2 regions of the Marinobacter sp. es.042 genome follow, and region 1 is predicted to be linked to the other one. Evidence: riboswitches for the same ligand, from Rfam matches in the RefSeq annotation. Region 1 holds a riboswitch; the other holds the start of a gene.

The links. A riboswitch is a leader RNA that binds a small molecule or an ion and turns the genes downstream of it on or off. The one in region 1 is predicted to bind cobalamin.
Region 2: linked by a shared signal. The riboswitch ahead of CFB02_RS15085 (ribonucleoside-diphosphate reductase subunit alpha) and the one ahead of CFB02_RS13770 (TonB-dependent receptor domain-containing protein) in region 1 are both predicted to bind cobalamin.

The regions. Positions count from the first base shown of each region.
Region 1 covers NZ_LT897781.1:2,940,448-2,947,844, forward strand. The annotation lists gene CFB02_RS13755 (ABC transporter ATP-binding protein) at 1-471, opposite strand, end outside; gene CFB02_RS13760 (FecCD family ABC transporter permease) at 471-1,445, opposite strand; gene CFB02_RS13765 (cobalamin-binding protein) at 1,432-2,316, opposite strand; gene CFB02_RS13770 (TonB-dependent receptor domain-containing protein) at 2,347-4,149, opposite strand; cobalamin riboswitch at 4,284-4,507, opposite strand; gene CFB02_RS13775 (putative nucleotidyltransferase substrate binding domain-containing protein) at 4,630-6,504, shown strand; gene CFB02_RS13780 (3'-5' exonuclease) at 6,497-7,225, shown strand; gene msrB (peptide-methionine (R)-S-oxide reductase MsrB) at 7,276-7,397, opposite strand, start outside.
Region 2 covers NZ_LT897781.1:3,242,478-3,249,874, forward strand. The annotation lists gene urtD (urea ABC transporter ATP-binding protein UrtD) at 1-515, shown strand, start outside; gene urtE (urea ABC transporter ATP-binding subunit UrtE) at 518-1,207, shown strand; gene CFB02_RS15065 (aliphatic amidase) at 1,222-2,268, shown strand; gene CFB02_RS15070 (AAA family ATPase) at 2,284-3,327, shown strand; gene fmdA (formamidase) at 3,429-4,661, shown strand; gene CFB02_RS15080 (FmdB family zinc ribbon protein) at 4,667-5,020, shown strand; cobalamin riboswitch at 5,147-5,355, shown strand; gene CFB02_RS15085 (ribonucleoside-diphosphate reductase subunit alpha) at 5,484-7,397, shown strand, end outside.

The DNA of each region.
Region 1 (7,397 bases):
GCTTTGGGTCATGAGGGTGGCAATGGCTACCCGCTGGCGTTCGCCGCCGGAGAGGGTGTTTACCAGGCGATCTTTCAGGTGGATCACGTCCAGTTCTACTAGAGCCCTTTCCGCAATCGCGAGATCACCGCCACTCTCCATCTGCCACGGCGATAACCAGGGATGGCGGCCGATCAGGGCGGTTTCCAGTGCCGTTGCCGGGAATCCATCCTGCCGGTCCTGAAATACCAGGCCCATGCGTTGCGAGACGGTCTTGCGGCGGATGTCGTCTAATGGCGTTCCATCAAGCAGCAGCTTTCCGCTTCTGGGCTCCCGCAATCCTGCGAGGGTATGGAGCAAGGTGGTTTTACCCACACCGTTAGGGCCCAGCACGCCCCAGACCTGGCCCGGTTCGATGGCCAGATTCAGGGGAACGCCTGAGCTGCGGCCCGGAATGTCGATAATCAGCGCTTCGGTTGCCAGGCGTGTCATCATCGACTCCGATACAGCAGGTACAGGAAGGTCGGGACGCCGATCAGCGCGGTGATCACCCCAACCGGCAACTGCTCCGGCGCAATCACCACACGCGCCAGGGTATCCGCCAGCACCAGCAGCGTACCGCCCGCCAGTGCGCAGGCCGGCAGAATCAGGCGCTGGTCGTTGCCCAGCACCAGCCGCAACATGTGCGGTACCACCAGGCCAACGAAACCAACCGAACCGGCCATGGTGACGGCGGCTGCGGTCAGCAGGCTGGCCATCAGGTAGATCGACCATTCCAGTGGCCGCACCGAAACGCCCAGCGCCGCCGCCTGCAGGGAACCCCGGGCCAGCACGTTCAGGGCCCGGCCCAGAGGAAACACCATCAGGCATACGAGCACAAGAATGATCAGTCCCGGCCACGGAGTGGCGGCGTGGGAGAGATCGCCCATCAACCAATACAGCATGCCCGGCAATCGGCTGGCCGGGGTCATCGAGAGGATCAGGGTAATGATGGCGCCCCAGCCGGCGGCGACCACCACACCGGTAAGCAACAGCCGCGATGGGGTCCAGCTGCCACTGCCGTGAGCCAGACCAAACACCAGCAGGGTGGCTAGCATGGCACCTGCAAACGCAGAGCCGGATACCAGAAAACCGGCAGCGCCGGCCAGCATGGCCAATAACGCACCCACTGCTGCGCCACCAGAAAGCCCCAACACATAAGGATCGGCCAGGGGATTTCGCAACAATACCTGCATCAGTGCCCCGGCCACGGCCAGCAGTCCGCCAGTTCCGAACGCGCTCAGGGTGCGAGGCAGGCGCAGCTCCAGAATCAGCGTTTGCTGCAGTTCGCTGCCACTGCCGGTGATAACCCTCAGAGTGTCACCAAAACCGATGGACGTACTGCCAATGCTGACGGAGAGCAGTGCCGCCAGAAAGCCCGCCAGCAGCAGAATCAGGAGGGGCTTGGAAGGGCTAGAGATTGGCACGGGCCTGCTCCAGGGTCTGGCACAGGTGCCTGGCGCCGTCCGCCATACGAAGCGTCGGGCGTGCCAGCAGATCGGGCGGTTCGAGGAAGAGGTTGCCGGCGGCTATCGCGGCGAGGCCCGGAAACTCACGCCAAGCCTCCAGCCACTGTCTGTCGTCAGACGATCCGGCGGTAATAATGGCTTCGGGGTTGGCTTCGAGAACCGCCTCCCGACTGATCCGGGGCACCAGCCGTGGCAGCTCGCCAAACACATTCACGCCGCCACACAAGGTTATGGCTTTGCTGATCAGCTCTTCCCGGTTCACGGTCATCAGTGGCTGCTCCCATATCTGGTAGAACACCCTAACCGGTCTGACATCGGCATACTGAGCTTCAAGCGCGGCCATATCTGCGCGAAACGCTTCGGCCCGCTCATTGCCCAGATCCGGTAATCCTGTCAGCAACGCCAGATCCGATACCGCCGCGGCAATGTCGTCAAACGTACGCGGAGCAAGCCAGAAAACGTGAATGCCAAGATCTGACAGGCGTTCCAGCTGGGTGCGGGAATTGCCATCCACCCAGGCCACCACCAGGTCCGGCGCCAGCGAGACAATGGCTTCCAGGTCCAAGCGATTGCTGTCGCCCACCTGCGGCAAGTCCGCAGCTTCTGCGGGATAATCGCTCCAGGCACTCACGGCAACGACCCTGTCACGGGCCCCTGCGGAGAACAGCAGCTCGGTGGCACCCGGCGACAGGGAAACAACGCGTTGCGCGGGCTCGGCCAGACATACACGCTGGTCCAGCGCGTCGCTTACACAGGGCCCCTCCGCCTGAACCAGCGACGGCACAAGCAGAGACAACACACACAATGCAGCGAGCCCGGGGTGCCTCATGGACGGAGTGAGCCTCTCAGATCGGTGAATTTACTGTTGGAAATCATAGCGCACCGAGGCCATGAAGGTTCGGCCGGCGGCGATGAAATCGGTATTGTCGAAACGTTTTGCGGTGGCGTATTCATTATCCAATACGTTATCCACGGTAACCGATGCCCGCCAGCCCGGCGCCAGAATTTTGCTCGCTCTAAGGTCCCAGACACCGAACCCGGGAACGCGCTCGCGACCGATCCCGAACAGATCCTCGTACCGGTGACTCTCAGCTCGGAATGTGGTCCCTACGCTCCAGGTATTGATTTCTTTGTCCAGGTCCAGGCGAATGGAGCGCTCAGCCCGTCGTGCCAGTTGTTGTCCGGCTTCCTTGTCTTCGAAGTCCCCAACGGAGGCCACCGCTTTCAGATACCAGCCGTCCTGCTCCCAGCCTGTGCTCAGCTCAACGCCCCGAAGACGGGCTTCAGGAACACTTGTTGCCTGGTTCTGAGTTGGCAGGGAAAGGTCTTCAACGTCGCTCTGGTAAACAGCCAGATCCCAGAACCAGTTGATGTAACTGCCTTCAATGCCGGATTCGTAGCTAATCGCTTCCTCGGGCTCAAGATCGGGATTGCCAAAGCCCGGAAAGTACAGATCGTTGAAGGAGGGCGCCTTGAAAGAGGTACCAGCACTGGCGCGAACTCGATGATGTGCGTCCAGCTTGTACCCAACGGCAGCGCCCCAGGTCTCTTCCGTGCCGTAGGCCTCGTTATCATCACTGCGCAGGCTGAGGTGGACATCGGAGCGGCCGAAATTCAGCAGCGCCTGACCAAAGTAGGCCTCGTTTGAGCGGCTGCTCTCCTCATAGGCGGTCGTGCTTTCGACCTTATCCACCAGATATTCGGCACCAAGCACGAATTCATGGGTGCCGGCGGTCAGCCAGTTCTCGATCCTCGAGCTACGGGTACGGGTGTTGAATATCCCCGAAAAAGCACTGAAGTCCTCCAGTTCATCCCGCGAATCTGCCAAATGGAGGGAGGCTCGCCAGTTGGCGGTAATCGGAACTTCAAGATTTGCGCCCGCGGTCTGGAAGCGAAAATCTTCCTCGCCACCCTCATATTCGGTATGCCCCTTGGCGCTAAGGAAACTGAACCCCGCCGTTACGCCGTTATCGAAGGTATGGCTTGCACTGGCAACCCCGGAAGTGTTGTCGTAGCCCTTGTCTTCCCCGCCTTCGATGACAGGCGCTCCATCAGTACGGAAGTAATTGGCGCCAATCGTGACACGGGTCTGGTCAGTCACCGAAGAGAAGCCACCGCCATACTGCTGGCTGTCAAAATTCCCGGCGCCAGCCTCTACCCAGCCACGATTTCCCTGGGCTCTGGGCAGCGTGAACGCCTGGATCACACCACCGACGGCGTCGGCGCCGTAAAGACTGCTACGACTACCGCGAACAATCTCTACCCGGTTCACCAGTTGCGGAGGCAGGAATTGCCAGGCCGGGCCGCCAACCGTCGCCGAGCGGATTCTCACGCCATCGACCAGAAGCACCGTCGCATCCGAGGCGTGACCGCGCATGAACACACCTGTCTGCTTGCCGAAAGAACCGTTCTGGGAAACGGTCACCCCCGGCTGGGACTCGATAAGTTCTCGAAATTCTGCGGGTTGCTGTCGCCGAATGTCCTCTTCGTTTACTACGGTAACCGAAGACAGACTCTCACCAACGGTCTTCGGCCCCAGTGTCGCGGTAACCACGATCGGATCCAGGGCATCGGTTTCCGGGGCAGACTGGGCCGAAACGGCCAGGGGCAGGGCAGCCAGGGAAAGGCCGGCCAGTAGAACAGGGCTTTGAATTCTGAACATGAAGCTTGCTCCGCACTCCGCGCGCACCCGCACGGGAATCTGGGTTTTGTTGCGGAACAGGGAATGAGGGCAGGCGGTAGACAGGTGTCAGGAGAGCGGAACCGGCATATCACCCACCCAGGTTGCCCACCGCAACATCGGGTGTTTTTCCAGGCCGGTCTCCGGGCTGGCAGGCGGAACCCTGGGTTCCCGGGCAATCACCTTCCCATGTCGTGGCGACACAGTGGCGCACAGATTGCCGTTGTCCTGCTTACCGTTGCGGGGGCAGCATCGGCCTTGCACTGGCATTACCAGGCTCACCGATTTCCCGTTTCACCCGTCGCGCTTTGCGACGGACACCTGAAAAAAGTGTGGCAAGGCTAGCAACACCCGGGTAAGCGGTCAATGAAATCCATCAAAGGTCGACATGGCCGCAGACCTCTGCCACTGCTATATTCCATGACTGACAATCACTTATTCTTCGCCAGAACAGGGAGTTTTATGCAGGCCGAGCTGGTCGACATCCGCAATCACATGGCTCAATACCCGCCGTTTGACGAGATGGCCGAGGAGCTGCTCGACAGAGTGGTTGGCGACATCGAGATTGTGTACTTCAAGGCCGGGAGCCAGATCCTCGAACTGGGTGACCCGAGCAGTTGGCTGTATTACGTGCGCAGTGGCGCCGTCGAGATCTATCGGCGCACCGGGGAGCTGTACAACCGCATCAGCGAGGGCGAAGTCTTCGGCCAGTTTGGCCTGCTGATGAACAGGAAGGTACGCTTCCCAGCCAAAGCTCTGGAAGACGTCCTGCTTTACAAGATTCCTTACGATACGTTCCAGTACCTCTGGGAAAATGACGACAACTTCGCCGATTTCGTTGAAATTGAAGACCGAAGCCGCCTGCGATCCGCCGTTTCCCGTCGCGAAAAGTCCAACCAGCTGATGACATCCAAGGTTACCCGGTTGATTGCCCGGGAGCCGGTATCAGCGCCCCACACCGTTCGCCTGCAGGAAGCGGCGCGGATCATGACCGAAAACGGCGTCTCCGCACTGCTGCTGATGGACGAGGAAGGTGAAAAGCCCCTGCTTAAGGGCATCATTACCGACCGGGACCTGCGCACCCGGGCCCTTAGCGAAGCCCTGGCCTCGGAAACCCCGATCAGCGAGATCATGTCGGAGGATCTGATCACCATCCGCTCGAACATGTTCATATTCGAGGCCATGCTCACCATGCTGCACAACAATGTGCACCATCTTCCGGTGATGGATCGGGATGAGGTTCGCGGCGTGATTGCGCTGTCTGACATCGTAAAGTACGAGAGTCAGAGCAGCCTATACCTGGTCAGCAACATCTACCATCAGCAGGATGTAAAAGGGCTGAAGAAGATCAGCCTGGATGTGCGGGACAGCTTTGTTCGTATGGTGAACGAAGATGCCAACTCCCACATGATTGGCAGTGCCATGGCCGGTATCGGGCGCAGCTTTACACAGCGCCTGCTGACACTGGGCGAAGAGAAACTCGGCCCCCCACCCGTGCCCTTCTGCTTCATGGCCCTCGGCTCCATGGCGCGGGACGAGCAACTGGTGGTCACGGACCAGGATAACGCCATGATCCTGGACGACAGCTTTGTGCCCGAAGAACACGACGAATACTTCCTGGCGCTGGCGAAATTTGTCAGCGATGGCCTTGCCGAGTGCGGCTACACCTACTGCACCGGCGACATTATGGCCACCAACCAGAAATGGCGGCAGCCATTGCGCGTCTGGAAGGACTATTTCACCGACTGGATTGATAATCCGAAAGCCGAGGCTCTCTTAAACAGCAATATCTTCTTTGATCTGGACGGCATATACGGCGAGACCGACTTTGCCGAACAGCTCAAGACACTGGTGGCGGACAAAGCCAGCAACAGCCAGCGGTTCCTGGCAATGCTGGCGCGCAACGCCCTGAACCGCACGCCGCCGATCGGCTTTTTCCGGACTTTCGTGCTGGAAGAGGATGGCAAGCACCAGAAGACCTTCAACCTGAAACGTCGCGGAACAGCGCCCCTGTCGGATCTGATCCGGGTTCACGCCCTGGCCTGCGGCTCCCGTGCTCAAAACTCGTTCGAGCGACTGAAAGCCATCGGCAACACCAAGCTCCTGCTGGACGACGACCTGGGCAACCTGAGGGATGCGCTTGAGTTTATCTCCATCGTTCGTATCCGACACCAGGCCCTGGCAATCGAGGCTGACCGGCAGCCGGACAACAACGTACGGCCCGAAGACCTTTCACCGTTTGAGCGCAGCCACCTCAAGGACGCATTCCAGGTGGTCAGCGGCGCCCAGAAGTTTCTGAAATTCCGGTATCACGCCGGGGTGGCCCGTAATGTCTAGTGAGGAGCAGGCCGAGAATACTGTTACACGCCTGCCATGGCCCGAGCAATTCAAGGCCCTGGCGGAGCAGAGCAAGTCCTCGATTCTTAAAGACTATTACGAAAGTGGGTGTGTGTCGCCGGAGACGCCCTTATCCGAGGTGCCCTTTGTCGCGCTCGATTTCGAGACCACCGGGCTGGACGCCAATCAGCATTCGATTGTCAGTATCGGTCTGGTGCCGTTTACGCTCGACGGGATCCAGCTGGGCAAAGCCCGCCACTGGATCGTGCGGCCCAAGCTCCCGCTGCACCAGACCTCGATCACTATCCACGGCATTACCCACAGTGATATCGACCAGGCACCGGATTTGAACGATATCCTGAAGGATCTGTTTGCCAGCCTGAACGGGCGTATCCCCGTGGTTCACTACCGCAAAATCGAGAGATCGTTCTTCGACGTTGCCCTGCAATGGCGCCTGGGGGAAGGGATCCGGTTTCCGTTGATCGATACCATGGCCATTGAGGCTCACCTGCACCCGGACCGAAACCCGTCGCGTTGGCAACAACTGCTGGGGAAGAAACCCGTGTCGATTCGCTTGGCTGATAGCCGGCTGCGTTATGGGCTGCCTCACTATGCCGCCCACAACGCCCTGATTGATGCGGTTGCAACGGCTGAACTCCTGCAGGCCCAGGTGTTACACCATTTCAGCCGGGAGACCCGTATCGGGGATCTCTGGTTGTAGGGAAATTGTCGGGTTACGCTTCGCTAACCAGACCTACCGGTATCGTGAGGTTACTGGCTTGCCATGTCGGTTTGCGGTTCGACGTTGTCAATCCATTCGCCATAACCGGCCTCTTCCATCTTCTCCAGCGGGATAAAATCCATCGCCGCGGAGTTCATGCAGTAGCGTAGTC
Region 2 (7,397 bases), 300 kb from region 1:
ACCAGATTGTTCACTCGGGTGTGGGCCGGAAGTTCCAGACCCCGTCAGTGTTCGAGGACCTGACCGTCTTTGAAAACCTTGAGGTGTCCTACCCAAAGGGACACAGCGTGATGGGCGCCCTGGGATTCAAGCGCGACGCGGAGGTCATCAAGGCTGTGGAGGAAGTGGCTGAAACCATCTTCCTGACCGAGGCACTGAATGAGCCGGCTGCTTCGTTGAGCCATGGCCAGAAGCAGTGGCTGGAGATCGGCATGCTGCTGATCCAGAAACCGGACCTGCTAATGCTGGATGAGCCGGTGGCTGGGATGTCCGTTACCGAGCGCAAGAAAACCGCCGAGCTGCTGAGGGTGATTACCAGGGACCACACGGTGCTGGTGATCGAGCACGACATGCAGTTTGTCGGTGATATCGCTGACCGGGTCACGGTTATGCATCAGGGCAAAGTTCTTTCCGAGGGGTCCATCGAGCACGTGAAATCGGACCCGAAAGTCATCGAAGTCTACCTGGGGCACTGATCATGCTGAGCATCAAACATCATTCGGTGGCCTATGGCCAAAGCACCATCATCGATGACCTCAACCTCGACGTGGCGAAGAACGAAATTGTCGCCGTGGTGGGGCGTAACGGCATGGGCAAGACCACGCTGATGAAATCCCTGGTGGGCATGACCCCCACGCGAGGCGGTGAGGTCAGCCTGGATGGGAACGACCTTTCCGGCCTGAAGAGCTTCCAGCGTGTGCGCGCCGGAATCGGTTTCGTACCGCAGGGGCGGATGATCTTTCCGACCCTGACCGTACGGGAGAATATCGAGACCGGGCTTGCCGCCGTGGGTGAGAAGAAGGTACCCGAGGACCTCTACGAGATGTTCCCGGTACTGAAGGAAATGCAGAACCGGCGTGGTGGCAACCTTTCCGGCGGCCAGCAACAACAGCTGGCTATTGCACGGGCACTGGCCACCCGGCCCAAAGTGCTGCTGCTTGATGAGCCCACGGAAGGTATCCAGCCCAACATTATCAAGGAGATTGCGCAGACCCTTCGGCGTATCCGGGATGAGCGGGGCCTGTCGATTGTGGTGTCGGAGCAGGTTTTGAGCTTCGTGATGGATGCGGCAGACCGGATCCTGGTGATTGAAAAGGGCGCGATTGTGCACGAAGAGAGCCGGGAAGAAGCGGATCAGGACAAGATTGCAAGCTATCTGGCGGTTTAACGAGGAGCAGATCGATGAGACACGGTGATATTTCCAGCAGCAACGATACCGTCGGCGTGGCGGTGGTGAACTACAAGATGCCGCGGCTGCATACCAAAGCCGAGGTGTTGGACAACGCCCGCAACATCGCTGACATGATCAAGGGTATGAAAGTCGGCCTGCCGGGCATGGACCTGGTGGTGTTCCCGGAATACAGCACCATGGGCATCATGTACGACAACGAGGAAATGATGGAAACCGCGGCCACCGTGCCCGGTGACGAAACGGCCATCTTCTCCGCAGCCTGTCGTGAGGCGAACACCTGGGGCGTGTTTTCGCTCACCGGAGAACGACACGAGGATCACCCCAACAAGGCGCCGTACAACACCCTGGTTCTGATCAACAACGAGGGTGAGGTCGTTCAGAAATACCGCAAGTGTATCCCCTGGTGTCCGATCGAGGGATGGTATCCGGGTGACACCACCTACGTCACCGAGGGTCCAAAGGGCATGAAGATCAGCCTGATCATCTGCGACGACGGCAACTATCCCGAGATCTGGCGGGACTGCGCCATGAAGGGGGCGGAGTTGATTGTTCGCTGTCAGGGCTACATGTACCCGGCCAAGGAACAGCAGGTGATGATGGCCAAGAGCATGGCCTGGGCCAACAACTGTTACGTTGCGGTGGCCAACGCCGCCGGATTTGACGGCGTGTATTCCTACTTCGGCCACTCCGCGATCATCGGCTTCGATGGCCGTACCCTCGGGGAATGCGGGGAGGAAGACATGGGCATTCAGTATGCCCAGCTGTCCGTGAGCCAGATCCGTGATGCCCGTGCGAACGACCAGTCCCAGAATCACCTGTTCAAGCTGTTGCACCGGGGCTACACCGGTGTGCATGCCTCCGGGGACGGCGACAAGGGCGTGGCCGACTGTCCGTTCGAGTTCTACCGTACCTGGGTAATGGACGCCCAGAAGGCGCAGGAAAATGTGGAGGCCATGACCCGGAAGACGGTAGGTACCGCTGAGTGCCCGGTGGGCGAGCTGCCGTTCGACGGCAAGGAAAAATCCGCAGGGGCCTAAGCCCGGGAGGCGTTCATGCCGTTTATCAACGAACGGCTGGAAGCCAATCGGGAAACCATTGAAAAGAACCGGGCCGCCTCAGGCCCGGTTCGTGCTTCCCGGTTCCGCTTCGAGCCCGAGGCCGTGATGGCCAGACTGCGAGAAAATATCGTCGGCCAGGATGAGGCCCTGGCCGCCATGGAATCCATGCTGGTGCGGGTGAAAGCCGATATCGGCGAGGACAACCGGCCGCTGGCGGTGCACCTGTTCCTGGGTCCTACCGGCGTTGGCAAAACCGAAACAGTGCGCCTCATTGCCGAAGCGATCCACGGTAATCGCGATGGCCTGTGCCGTATCGACATGAACACCCTGGCCCAGGAGCATTACGCCGCAGCCCTGACGGGTGCACCGCCGGGCTACGTGGGCAGTAAGGAAGGCCACAGCCTGTTCGATCTGGACAAGGTACAGGGCTCGTTCAGCAAACCCGGCATTGTGTTGTTTGATGAAATCGAGAAAGCCAGCAAGGAAGTGGTGCGCACGCTGCTGAACGTGCTGGACACCGGTCGGCTGGTGTTTCCCTCCGGCAACCGGGAGATCGACTTCCGCAACACCCTGATCTTCATGACCAGCAACGCCGGTGCGCTGGAGGCGGAGACGTATGAGCAGAGCTACCAGCGGGGCTGGCGTCGCTGGCTCGGTTTATCACCCGGCAACGGCGAGGCCATTCGCGATACCGCTCTGCGCCGGCACTTTGACCCGGAATTCCTCAACCGGATTGATCAGATCCTCACCTTCAACCGACTTACCGACAACTGGCTGGAAGCCCTGCTGGACATTGAGCTGGCGGGCCTCAATCGCCGGTTGTCTAAAAAGCACGCCGAGCTGTCGCTGACGCCGGAGCTGCGAGAAGAGCTGTGCCGTGGCTACGACGCTCGCTATGGCGCCCGGGAACTGCTGCGGGCTTTTCGCCAGCGGCTGGAACCCGCCGTTGCCCGGGCGTTGCTGGCGCATCCGGACTGTCGCCGGTTTGAAGCCAGCGTACAGGGCAGGAAGGTCACGGTGCACCAATACGTCGAATGACGTAGGCACCGGGGGCATTTCGCGAATACCTCACAGGGACGGGATTTCGGATAGTAAAGCCGTTACCTAATCGTGCAAGCCAACACCAAGGAGCGCCCGTTATGGCTGAAACCATTATCAAGATTGATCTGAACAAGTCGGCCTATGAGAACGACAAAATCCACAACCGCTGGCACCCGGATATTCCGCTGGTGGCCACCGTCAAGCCTGGCGACGATTTCATCGTCGAGTGTTATGACTGGACCGGCGGCCAGATCAAGAACGACGACAGCGCCGACGACGTGCGCGATGTCGATCTCAGCCAGGTGCACTTCCTGTCGGGACCGATCGGGGTCGAGGGCGCTGAGCCGGGCGACCTGCTGGAAGTCGACATCCTCGACATCGGCACCTTCGAAGAGAGCCAGTGGGGCTTTAACGGGTTCTTCTCCAAGCAGAATGGCGGTGGCTTCCTGACCGAACACTTCCCCGAGGCCCAGAAATCAATCTGGGACTTCAACGGCATGTTCACCAAATCCCGCCACATTCCCAACGTGGAATTTGCCGGCCTGATTCACCCGGGCCTGATCGGCTGTCTGCCCTCCAAAGAATTGCTGGACACCTGGAACAAGCGTGAGGCCGGACTGGTCGCGACCGATCCGGAGCGGGTGCCGGAACTGGCAACACTGCCCAACGGTGAGACCGCCCATATGGGCCAGATGACCGGCGACGCGGCCAAAGCTGCCGGCGCCGAAGCCGCGCGTACCGTGCCGCCACGGGAACACGGTGGCAACTGTGACATCAAGGATCTGTCCCGTGGCTCCAAGGTGTATTTCCCGGTTTACGTGGACGGGGCCGGCCTCTCCGTAGGCGACCTTCATTTCAGCCAGGGCGACGGTGAAATCACCTTCTGTGGCGCCATCGAAATGGCCGGTTGGATTCACCTGCGGGTAAACCTGATCAAGGACGGCATGAAGAAGTACGGCATCAAGAATCCGGTGTTCAAGCCCAGCCCGATCAAGCCCCGTTACGACGACTATGTAATCTTCGAAGGCATCTCCGTAGACGAAGACGGCGGCCAGCATTACCTGGACGTGCATGTGGCTTATCGTCAGGCGTGTCTGAACGCCATCGAATACATGACCAAGTTCGGTTACACCGAGGCTCAGGCCTACGCGATTCTGGGTTGTGCGCCGGTGGAAGGCCACATCAGTGGCGTGGTGGATATCCCGAACGCCTGCGCCACGCTCTGGTTGCCGACGGGCATCTTCGACTTCGACATCAACCCCTCGGCTGATGGTCCGCAGAAGAAAGTCAGCGGGGGCATGGACGTACCGCTGTCGAAAGATAAGGAGTAATCGCCATGCCCGTGTATGACTACAAGTGCCGTGAACATGGCCTCTTTCACACACTGGCCACCATGGAGGATGCGGCCAAGCCGGCGCAATGCCCCACCTGCAAGGCCATGTCGCCGCGGGTGATCGTATTGCCATCCCACATTGCCGCCATGGACCCGGCCAAAAGGGCGGCCGAGGACCGGAACGAGCGGTCCCGGCATGAGCCGGTGTTTTCCACCGCAGACCGAAGGGCGAATGATAAGGAGCACAGTCGCGCCTGCGGCTGTGGCTCCCCGAAACCCGGCAAGTCCATGCTGTTCTACACCGCTGATGGGAAGAAGATGTTTCCCTCCATGCGGCCCTGGATGATCAGCCACTGATTGGCTGAGTTGAGACTGTCACGTGTTTGGCCCCCTCTCCGGGGCCTTTTTTATTGCTTCAGGTTGTCCCTTCCGAATATCGTGTATATAGTGTTTCTATCCTTGGTCAAATACCAGATGTAGTGATCAGTGCGTAACCAACTCGGTCAACGTGTGATCATCTCAGCCATTCTGGTATCGGGAATCCGGTGAGACTCCGGAACTGACGCGCAGCGGTATTGGGGAACAAGCGTGGCATCAAGACACTGGCGAAAGCCGGGAAGTCGCCACACGAGGCCGAATCGAACGATTCACGCCCCTGAGTCCGAAGACCTGCCAGGGATGAAGGAGCCTTACGGCTCCCAACTGCACCTTCGCGACCCAGGGTGAGCAGACCGGTTATGCCCAGCCATTCCCATGGTGAGGTGTGCCCCTGCGTACGCGATGGTGAAAGGAACTCAACGCGTATTCAGGAGAACATTGCATGTCTGCCTCAGCCCTGGTCGAACCCCGGCCAACCTCGCACACCGATACCGAATCCCTTCAGGTCATCAAGCGCAACGGCACGCTTGTCGGCTTCGACCCCTCGAAGATCAGCATCGCCGTAACCAAAGCCTTCCTCGCTGTTGAGGGCGACACCGCCGCCGGCTCCGCCCGTATCAACGACGCGGTACACCGGGTGACCGACCAGGTTATCCAGGCGATTGGCCGGCGCCTGAAGGCCGGCGGCAAGGTGCATATCGAAGACATCCAGGATCAGGTGGAACTGGCCTTGATGCGAGCCGAAGAACAGAAGGTGGCCCGCGCCTACGTTTTGTATCGGGAGGAGCATGCCCGCGAGCGCGCCCGCCATGCCCCGGTTGAGGCACACCCCCACCTGACGGTGAAAAAGACCAGTGGCGAGATTGCTCCGCTGGACCTGGGCTTGATGAAACTTCAGGTGGAGCAGGCCGCCACAGGTCTGGAGGGCATTGATGGCGATTCCCTGGTGGACGATGCCCTCACCAACCTGTACGACGGCATCGCCGAGGAAGACGTGCTGTCGGCCTTGATCATGACAGCCCGAAGCCGGATCGAAAGGGAACCGGATTACAGCGCCGTCACCGCCCGTCTACTGCTGGAACAGCTGCGTTTGGAGAATGCCGCTGCTCTGGGCCTGCCCATCAGTCTGCCGTTGGCTGAGATTTATCCACAGGCCCTGAGTGCCTTTATCGAGGCGGGAATCCGGTACGAACTGCTGGATGACGCTCTGGCCGCCTTTGATCTGGAGCGCCTCGGCGCTGCCCTGAAGCCGGAGCGGGACCTGCAATTCGGCTTCCTGGGCCTGCAAACCCTGTACGATCGTTACTTCCTGCACTGGAACAAAAGCCGCCTGGAATTGCCCCAGGTATTCTTAATGCGCGTCGCCATGGGCCTGGCCCTGCGCGAAGACGATCCGAATGCCCGGGCCATTGAGTTCTACAACCTGTTGTCGTCGTTTGACTACATGGCGTCCACACCCACGCTGTTCAACAGCGGTACCCGCCATTCTCAGCTGTCGTCCTGTTATCTGACGACGGTAGGCGACGATCTTGAAGACATCTATGGCGCCATCCGCGATAACGCCATGCTTTCGAAATGGGCTGGCGGTCTGGGTAACGACTGGACGCCAGTCCGTGCGCTGGGCTCCCACATCAAGGGTACCAACGGCCAGAGCCAGGGCGTGGTGCCCTTCCTGAAAGTAGTCAACGACACCGCCGTGGCGGTCAACCAGGGTGGCAAGCGTAAAGGCGCAGTGTGTGCCTACCTGGAAAGCTGGCACCTGGACATTGAAGAGTTCCTGGAACTGCGCAAGAACACCGGTGACGAACGTCGCCGCACCCACGATATGAACACCGCCAATTGGGTGCCCGACCTGCTGATCGAGCGCATGCGCGAAGATCGGGACTGGACGCTGTTCTCTCCCAGCGATGCGCCGGATCTGCACGACCTGTATGGCAACGCCTTCCGTGAACGCTACGAGCATTACGAAGCCCTGGCAGAGCAGGGCAAAATCAAACTGTTCAAGAAAATCCCGGCCAAGCAACTCTGGCGCAAGATGCTCACCGTGTTGTTCGAAACCGGGCACCCCTGGATCACCTTCAAGGACCCGTGTAACCTGCGCTCCCCCCAACAGCACCGCGGTGTGGTGCACAGCTCCAACCTGTGCACGGAAATAACCCTGAACACCAGCGCGGACGAAATTGCCGTATGCAACCTCGGTTCCGTGAACCTGGCGGCCCACATTGCCAACGGTGAGCTGGACGTGCAGCGCCTGGAACAGACGGTAAACACCGCCGTGCGCATGCTCGATAACGTTATCGACATTAACTACTACGCCGTGCCCCAGGCCCGCAACTCCAACTTCAAGCATCGACCG